DNA from 3 places in the Pseudomonas sp. DTU12.1 genome. Region 1 is predicted to be linked to each of the others. Evidence: predicted binding sites of a transcription regulator. Region 1 holds the regulator's gene; each other region holds the start of a gene.
The links. The regulator sigma-54, encoded in region 1, starts transcription at its own class of promoters, with help from an activator protein. The targets are predictions, from matches to a motif close to ANTGGCATNNANNTTGCTNT.
Positions count from the first base shown of each region.

Region 2: the regulator sigma-54 is predicted to act here: its motif matches at 1,326-1,345, upstream of flgB (flagellar basal body rod protein FlgB).
Region 3: the regulator sigma-54 is predicted to act here: its motif matches at 1,691-1,710, upstream of glnA (glutamate--ammonia ligase).

Region 1 covers NZ_CP045254.1:5,112,033-5,115,153, reverse strand. The annotation lists gene ptsN (PTS IIA-like nitrogen regulatory protein PtsN) at 1-103, opposite strand, end outside; gene hpf (ribosome hibernation-promoting factor, HPF/YfiA family) at 116-421, opposite strand; gene GDV60_RS22600 (RNA polymerase factor sigma-54) at 497-1,990, opposite strand; gene lptB (LPS export ABC transporter ATP-binding protein) at 2,175-2,900, opposite strand; gene lptA (lipopolysaccharide transport periplasmic protein LptA) at 2,900-3,121, opposite strand, start outside.
Region 2 covers NZ_CP045254.1:4,553,109-4,556,229, reverse strand. The annotation lists gene GDV60_RS20045 (chemotaxis protein CheV) at 1-175, shown strand, start outside; gene cheR (protein-glutamate O-methyltransferase CheR) at 219-1,046, shown strand; gene flgB (flagellar basal body rod protein FlgB) at 1,389-1,796, shown strand; gene flgC (flagellar basal body rod protein FlgC) at 1,800-2,243, shown strand; gene flgD (flagellar hook assembly protein FlgD) at 2,260-2,991, shown strand; gene flgE (flagellar hook protein FlgE) at 3,023-3,121, shown strand, end outside.
Region 3 covers NZ_CP045254.1:563,716-566,836, reverse strand. The annotation lists gene thiI (tRNA uracil 4-sulfurtransferase ThiI) at 22-1,476, opposite strand; gene glnA (glutamate--ammonia ligase) at 1,810-3,121, shown strand, end outside.

The DNA of each region.
Region 1 (3,121 bases):
GGCTGATCAGGTTGGCAATCTGTTCGAGGGCTTTCTTTTTACTGCCGCCCGGCGCGTTCACGAGGGAACGGCCGGGGGTCAGGATGGTTTCAAGTCGAATCATGGGTGGGGAGTGTTAGCGGCCTGTGCCTTGAAGAAGGCTCTGCTGCTTTTCCTTATGCTTTTTGATTTGGCGATCCAGCTTGTCGGTCAGGTCGTCAATAGCGGCATACATATCTGCATGCTCTGCATTGGCGACTACTTCCCCGCCGGGTATACGCAAGGTGGCTTCGATTTTCTGCTTCAGCTTTTCGACAGACATGATGACTTGCACATTGGTGATCTTGTCGAAATGCCCCTCAATTCGTTTGAGTTTCTCGCTGATGTAGGCGCGCAGCGGTTCGGTCACTTCCAGTTGGTGTCCACTGATGTTGACTTGCATACAGCTTCTCCTTCGTTGCCAGTGCATAAAGCGGCGGGTAGGAATACCCGCCACTGGAACGCTGTGGCCCGCCCGTCACATCAACCGCTTACGCTCGCTGGAAGGCGCGATCCCAAGGGACTCGCGGTACTTGGCGACGGTTCGACGGGCGACCTGAATGCCTTGTGCCTCCAGTAAACCAGCGATCTTGCTGTCACTCAACGGCTTTTTCTGATTTTCCGCGGCAACCAGTTTTTTGATGATCGCGCGGATCGCCGTGGACGAGCATTCGCCGCCTTCGGAGGTGCTGACGTGGCTGGAGAAAAAGTATTTCAGCTCATATATACCCCGTGGGGTATGCATGAATTTCTGGGTGGTTACCCGGGAAATGGTCGACTCATGCATGCCAACGGCTTCGGCAATATCATGCAGTACCAACGGCTTCATCGCCTCGTCGCCGTACTCCAGGAAGCCGCGCTGATGCTCGACGATCTGGGTGGCTACCTTCATCAGGGTCTCGTTGCGGCTTTGCAGGCTCTTGATGAACCAGCGCGCTTCCTGCAACTGGTTGCGCATGAAGGTGTTGTCGGCACTGGTATCGGCCCGGCGCACGAACCCGGCGTATTGCGGGTTGACCCGCAGGCGTGGCACCGATTCCTGGTTCAGTTCCACCAGCCAGCGCTCGTTGTCCTTGCGCACGATCACGTCAGGCACGACATATTCGGCTTCGCTGGACTCGATCTGCGAGCCGGGGCGCGGGTTGAGGCTCTGTACCAGCTCGATGATCTGGCGCAGGTCATCTTCCTTGAGCTTCATGCGGCGCATCAACTGGCTGTAGTCGCGGCTGCCCAGCAGGTCGATGTAGTCGGTGACCAGGCGTTGGGCCTCGGTCAGCCACGGGGTCTTGGCGGGTAGCTGGCGCAGTTGCAGCAACAGGCACTCGCTGAGATTGCGCGCGCCAATGCCGGCAGGCTCGAACTGCTGGATGCGGTGCAGCACCGCTTCGATTTCGTCCAGCTCGATGTCCAGTTCCGGGTCGAAGGCCTCGAGGATTTCCTCAAGGGTCTCGTCCAGGTAGCCCTGATTATTGATGCAATCGATCAGGGTCACGGCGATCAGGCGATCGGTGTCGGACATCGGGGCAAGGTTCAGTTGCCACAGCAGATGGCTCTGCAGGCTCTCGCCAACGGAGGTGCGGGTGGTGAAGTCCCACTCGTCATCGTCGTTGCTGGGCAGGCTGCTGGCGCTGGTCTGGTAGACATCTTCCCAGGCCGTGTCCACGGGCAGTTCATTGGGAATGCGTTCGTTCCATTCGCCTTCTTCCAGGTTATCCACCGTGGGGGCGGCTTCCTGGTAGGACGGTTCCTGGACGTCGGGATTGGGTTTTTGCTCTATGTTGTCGGCCAGTGGGTCGGCATTATCGAAGTCGTCGCCTTCTTCCTGGCGTTCGAGCATCGGGTTGGACTCCAGGGCCTCCTGGATTTCCTGTTGCAGGTCCAGGGTCGACAATTGGAGCAGGCGGATGGCCTGTTGCAGCTGCGGTGTCATCGTCAGCTGCTGGCCCATTCTCAGGACTAGCGATGGTTTCATGGCAGGGGCTTAACACCTTATTCGCCGGCGCAATGCGCCATCCACGACAGGGCGCGTGAGCGCCAAACATAAGCAAATTATATGCCTGATATCGGGGGCTTTGCCTAGAGCGCGGTAACAATAAAAATAATGAGGTTTTTATTGACTCCCGCGCCCGATGGCGAATGTCCTGACATCACAGTGGTTACAGGCGGAACTCGTGCCCCAGATACACTTCCTTGACCAGTTCGTTGGCCAGGATGGTGGCGGAGTCGCCTTCGGCAATCAGTTGGCCGTCGTTTACGATGTAGGCGGTTTCACAGATATCCAGGGTCTCACGCACGTTGTGGTCGGTGATCAGCACGCCGATCCCCTTGGCCTTGAGGTGATGGATGATCTGCTTGATGTCGCCTACCGAAATCGGGTCGACACCGGCGAAGGGTTCGTCCAGCAGGATGAACTTCGGTGCAGTGGCCAGGGCGCGGGCGATTTCCACGCGACGACGTTCGCCGCCGGACAGGCTCATGCCGAGGTTGTCGCGAATGTGGTTGATGTGGAACTCCTGCAGCAGGCTTTCCAGCTCCTGGCGGCGCCCATCGCGATCCAGTTCCTTGCGGGTCTCAAGGATCGCCATGATGTTGTCGGACACTGACAGTTTGCGGAAGATCGACGCCTCCTGGGGGAGATAGCCGATACCGGCCCGTGCACGACCGTGCATTGGCTGGTGGCTCACGTCCAGGTCATCGATCAATACACGGCCCTGGTCTGCCTGGACCAGGCCGACAATCATGTAGAAACAGGTGGTCTTGCCGGCACCGTTGGGGCCAAGCAGGCCGACGATCTGGCCGCTGTCGATCGACAGGCTGACGTCGCGCACGACCTGACGGCTTTTATAGGCCTTGGCCAGATGCTGGGCTTTCAGGGTTGCCATTACTGGGCCTTCTTCTTCGGCTGGATAACCATGTCAATGCGCGGACGTGGCGCGGTGACCTTGGTGCCATTGGCGCGGCCAGCAGTGGCGATCTGCTTGACGGTGTCGTAGACGATTTTCTCGCCTTCGGTCGAGTTGCCGTCGCTGCTGATCACTTTGGCGCGGTCAGTCAGTACGATTCGGTTCTGCGGCGCGTGGTACTGGATGGTTACGCCGTAGCC
Region 2 (3,121 bases), 560 kb from region 1:
ACGTAACGACCCACGCATGCAAAAATTGCATATCATCCTGCATACTTCATTGTCCGGTGTATTCAACCAGGCAATGGTCAAGAAGGTCGGTGCCGATGACTTCCTGGCCAAATTCCGTCCAGATGACCTGGCTTCCCGGGTCGTTGAACGGATCAAATCTGCAGATCACGGCTAGGGGCTTTCTCCCTGGCGGTCACACGAGTTAAGAGGCGGTTTCATTGTCTACGGGTAATTTGGATTTCGAACAGTTCCGGGTATTCCTGGAAAAAGCCTGTGGCATATTGCTCGGTGAAAACAAGCAATACCTGGTATCAAGCCGTCTCAACAAATTGATGGAACAGCAGGGCATCAAGTCCCTGGGCGAGTTGGTGCAGCGCATCCAGGGTCAACCGCGCAGCGGGTTGAAGGAGATGGTGGTCGATGCCATGACCACCAACGAAACCTTGTGGTTTCGTGATACCTACCCCTTCGAGGTGCTCAAGAACAAGGTATTGCCCGAGGCCATCAAGGCCAGCCCCGGCCAGCGCTTGCGCATCTGGTCGGCGGCGTGTTCATCGGGGCAGGAACCCTATTCGCTGTCGATGTCCATCGATGAGTTCGAGCGGACCAACATGGGCCAGTTGAAAGCGGGTGTGCAAATTGTTGCCACTGATTTGTCCGGCACCATGCTGACCAACTGCAAGACCGGCGAATACGACAGCCTCGCCCTGGGTCGCGGCCTGTCCCAGGAGCGCCTGCAGCGTTACTTCGACCCCAAGGGCGCCGGGCGCTGGGCGGTCAAGGCGCCGATCAAGAGCCGTGTGGAGTTCCGCTCGTTCAACCTGCTGGACAGCTACGCCAGTCTCGGCAAGTTCGACATCGTGTTTTGCCGCAACGTATTGATCTACTTCTCGGCTGAAGTGAAGAAGGACATCCTGCTGCGCATCCACGGCACGCTCAAGCGCGGTGGCTATCTGTTCCTCGGCGCGTCCGAAGCGTTGAACGGCTTGCCGGACCATTACCAGATGGTGCAGTGCAGCCCCGGTATTATCTACCAGGCTAAATAACACCCCACCCAACATTTGGGGTGGGGCTTGTGTGGGAGCGGGCTTGCTCGCGAAGGCGGTAGTGAAGTTGGTTGATAGCTGACTGACACACTGAAGTGCGCCCTTCGCGAGCAAGTCGAACCGTCGCACCGCCGCTCCCACATTTTTTTGTGTCAGACCTTGGAAAGCGGCAACTCCCCATTGCCGCTTTCCTGACGTTTCGCGGAAAGCGCTTGCCGCTTTTCCGCCATTGCCGGCGGCAACCTCTACTTAACCCCTTGATTTATTGGGCTTGATAAACCTGGCATGGCGCTTGCTATATCCCTGTTACGAAAAGCAGGTCAGCCCCTAAAGGTCTCCGCCATGAGCATCAGCTTCGATAAAGCGCTCGGTATCCACGAACAGGCCCTGGGCTTCCGCGCCCAGCGTGCCGAAGTCCTGGCTAACAACATCGCCAACGCCGACACCCCGAACTACAAGGCTCGGGACCTGGACTTTGCCGCCGTGCTCGCCGCACAGAGCGACAAGACCAAGAACGGCTCCTTCGCCTTGAACATGACCAATAACCGTCATATCGAAGCGCAGGGCCTGAGCAGTGGCGATGAGTCGCTGATGTATCGCACGCCGATGCAGCCGTCGATCGACCAGAACACCGTCGATGCGCAGTTGGAGCAATCGAACTACGCCGAGAACTCGGTGAACTTCCAGGCCAGCTTCACCCTGCTCAACAGCAAATTCAAAGGGCTGATGTCAGCCCTGCGCGGAGAGTAAGCCATGTCTCTATCCAGTGTTTTCAATATTGCCGGTAGTGGCATGAGCGCCCAGACCACGCGTCTGAACACGGTCGCCAGTAACATTGCCAACGCCGAGACGGTCTCGTCGAGCATCGACCAGACCTACCGCGCCCGGCATCCGGTGTTCGCCACCATGTTCCAGGCCGGTCAGAACGGCGGCAGCGACTCGTTGTTCCAGAGCCAGGATGCTGCCGGCCAGGGCGTACAGGTGTTGGGTGTGGTCGAAGACCAGAGCAACCTCGATGCGCGCTACGAACCCAATCATCCTGCCGCGAACGAAAAGGGCTACGTGTACTACCCCAACGTCAACGTGGTCGAGGAAATGGCAGACATGATTTCCGCCAGTCGTTCGTTCCAGACCAACGCGGAAATGATGAACACCGCCAAAGCCATGATGCAGAAGGTCCTGACCCTCGGTCAGTGATAAGGGGCGCTAAAGAATGTCCGTCACTAACGATGTGTCGAGTCAATCGACGATCCAGAGTCTGTTCGACTCCAAGGTCAAGGATGCCAAGTCCAGCCAGGGCAACCTGGCCGATACCGCCAAGGCGGCCTCGGGCAACCAGTCCCTGGGCAAGGATGCATTCCTGCAACTGCTGGTCACCCAGTTGAAGAACCAGAACCCGCTGTCGCCCCAGGACAACGGCGCGTTCGTGGCGCAACTGGCGCAGTTCAGCAGCCTGGAAGGCATCAACACCTTGAACGATTCGGTGAACACCATCACCGGTAACTACAAGTCGTCGCAGGCGCTGCAAGCCTCGTCGCTGGTGGGGCGTTCGGTAATTATTGAAACCAACAAGGCCATGGTCGACACCAGCAAGAGCTTTACCGGCTCGGTTGCCGTGGGTGCGTCGGTGGGCAACGTTACCGTCAAGGTCACCGACAAGGACGGCAACCTGGTCAAGACCATCGATCTGGGCGCCCAGAGCGCCGGCAAGTCGGACTTTATCTGGGACGGCAAGAACGAAGCAGGCGAGCAGCTTGATTCTGGCTCCTACACCTTCGCGGCCAGCACCAAGAATGACGCCGGTGATCCGGTGGCCTTGAAAACCTCGCTGCCGGCCACGGTCACCAGCGTGACCTTGAGCCAGACCGGCGGCGAAATGCTGCTCAATCTTTCTGGCGGCATGGGCAGCATCAAGCTGTCGCAAATTCAGACTATCGGTACATAGAGCCGGCTAAATACGGCAAGAGGAGAGAAACATGTCTTTTAATATCGGCCTTAGCGGCCTCTATGCGGCCAACAAACAACTGGACGTGACCGGCAACAACATCGCCAACGTCGCGACCACCGGCTTCAAG
Region 3 (3,121 bases), 1.4 Mb from region 1:
CAGGCAAACAGCCCCGGGCTCTTAGCTCGGTCGATAAACGCGCACATTGGCATATCCCTCACTGAGCAAATGGTGGGCATGCAGGCGACTCATCACGCCTTTGTCGCAATACAGCAGGTACTGACGGCTGTTATCCAGTTCCTTGAAACGCGCGTTCAGTGCATAGAACGGCAGCGTTTGCACGTCGATGCCAGCGATTTCCAGCGGCTCGTCTTCAGCGGCATCCGGGTGACGGATGTCGATGACAATCTGACCGGCCAGGGCTTCGCTGACTTCTTCGATCTGTACGTCCTGGCCCAATTCGTCGATGACTCGATCGATCGGCACCAGTTTGGCGTTCTCGAGCGCTCGCTCCAGAATCGCCATGTCGAATTCTTTCTCTTCATGCTCCACGCGATAGCGCTTGGCATGGGTCTTGGGGTTCACCGAGATGACCCCGCAGTACTCTGGCATGTGCTTGGCGAAATCAGCGGTGCCGATTTCGTTGGCCAGGTCGATGATGTCCTGCTTGTGGCTGGCGATCAGCGGGCGCAATACCAGCTTGTCGGTCACGCAGTCGATCACGGACAGGTTCGGCAACGTCTGGCTGGAGACCTGGGAAATCGCCTCGCCGGTCACCAGCGCTTCGATTTGCAGGCGGTCGGCGATTTTCGACGCTGCGCGCAACATCATACGCTTCAATACGACGCCCATATGACCGTTATCGACTTTTCCGAGAATTTCTCCCAGGACTTCCTCGAACGGTACGCTGACAAACAGCACGCGCTGGGAGCTGCCGTACTTCTTCCAGATATAGTGCGCAACTTCCATCACGCCCAATTCGTGTGCACGCCCGCCCAGGTTAAAGAAGCAGAAGTGGCTCATCAGGCCCCGGCGCATGATCTGGTAGGCCGCCACGGTAGAGTCGAAACCGCCGGACATCAGCACCAGGGTCTGTTCCAGCGCACCCAGCGGGTAGCCACCGATGCTGTTGTGCTGGCTGTGGATCACAAACAACCGTTGGTCGCGAATTTCGATACGTACTTCGATTTGCGGCTCTTTCAGCGAGATTCCTGCGGCCCCACACTCGCGACGCAGCTTGCTGCCGACGTATTTCTCGACATCCATGGAGCTGAACGGGTGCTTGCCCGCACGCTTGCAGCGCACCGAAAAAATCTTGCCTTCAAGGCTGGTGCCAAAGTGCAGTTTGCATTTTTGCGTGATGTCGTCGAAGTCGCCCAGCGGGTACTCGTCGACCTGCAGGAAATGCGCGATGCCCGGCATGCAGCTCAGGCGCTCGGTCATATCTTTCAAGGCTTTAGGGTCGCTGACGCGGGTTTCCAGCTCGAGGTTGTCCCACACACCGTTCACCACCACGGCCGGGTCCAGGTCACGGAGCACGGCGCGGATATTCTTGGCCAATTGACGGATGAAACGCATCCGTACCGGTCGGCTCTTGATGGTGATCTCGGGGAAGACTTTAACGATTAATTTCATGGAAACAGCGCGCGCAGGGCCAGCCGAAAAAGGGGGGCGCGGATTATAGCGGAAATCGCTCAAGGTTTGACCAGTTAATATACAAACGGCACGCGACGCACCAAAGAGGTGCATTTACAGGCAGTTACGCTACATTGCAGTGCGCGATTTTTGCCATTTCGACGATTTGCACCTTTATAGGGGCCATTTTGAGGCAAAAAACCCATGTCGGGGCACTGGCATGCAATTTGCTCTCTTGTGAGGCAGGTTGCCATGGCGGACTATCCGCGCCGGCATCACCCACATTCTAAGGGCTACTCCACTACCCCAGCCCGAAGCCACCCGGAGGACACTATGTCGAAGTCGGTTCAACTCATCAAAGATCATGACGTTAAATGGATTGATCTGCGCTTCACGGACACCAAAGGCACTCAGCACCACGTGACCATGCCGGCTCGCGACGCGCTGGATGACGCCTTCTTCGAAGAAGGCAAAATGTTCGACGGCTCCTCCATCGCTGGCTGGAAAGGCATCGAAGCCTCCGACATGATCCTGATGCCGGACGACTCCACCGCCGTACTCGACCCGTTCACCGAAGAGCCAACCCTGATCATCGTCTGCGACGTGATCGAGCCTTCGACCATGCAGGGCTACGACCGCGACCCACGTGCGATCGCCAAGCGTGCCGAGGAATACCTGAAGTCCACCGGTATCGGTGACACCGTATTCGTGGGCCCTGAGCCTGAGTTCTTCATCTTTGACCAGGTGAAGTTCAAGTCCGACATCTCCGGCTCCATGTTCAAGATCTTCTCCGACCAGGGTTCGTGGATGTCCGACCAGGACGTGGAAGGCGGCAACCATGGCCACCGTCCAGGCGTCAAAGGCGGCTACTTCCCAGTACCACCGTTCGACCACGACCACGAAATCCGTACCTCCATGTGCAACGCCATGGAAGACATGGGCCTGGTCATCGAAGTTCACCACCACGAAGTGGCGACTGCCGGCCAGAACGAAATCGGTGTGAAGTTCAACACCCTGGTTGCCAAGGCTGACGAAGTACAGACCCTCAAGTACTGCGTACACAACGTGGCAGTGGCCTACGGCCGTACCGCTACCTTCATGCCTAAACCACTGTACGGCGATAACGGTTCGGGCATGCACGTTCACCTGTCCATCGCCAAAGATGGCAAGAACACCTTCGCTGGCGAAGGTTATGCCGGCCTGTCCGACACCGCCCTGTACTTCATCGGCGGCATCATCAAGCACGGTAAGGCCCTGAACGGCTTCACCAACCCGTCGACCAACTCCTACAAGCGTCTGGTCCCAGGTTTTGAAGCACCAGTGATGCTGGCCTACTCGGCTCGCAACCGTTCCGCTTCGATCCGTATTCCTTACGTGTCCAGCCCTCGCGCTCGCCGTATCGAAGCACGCTTCCCGGATCCAGCAGCCAACCCGTACCTGGGTTTTGCTGCACTGCTGATGGCTGGCCTGGACGGCATCCAGAACAAGATCCACCCAGGCGACGCCGCCGACAAAAACTTGTACGACCTGCCGCCTGAAGAGGCCAAGGAAATCCCACAAGTGTGCGGCAGCCTGAAAGAAGCCCTGGAAGAGCTGGACAAGGGCCGTGCGTTCCTGACCAAAGGCGGCGTGTTCAGCGACGACT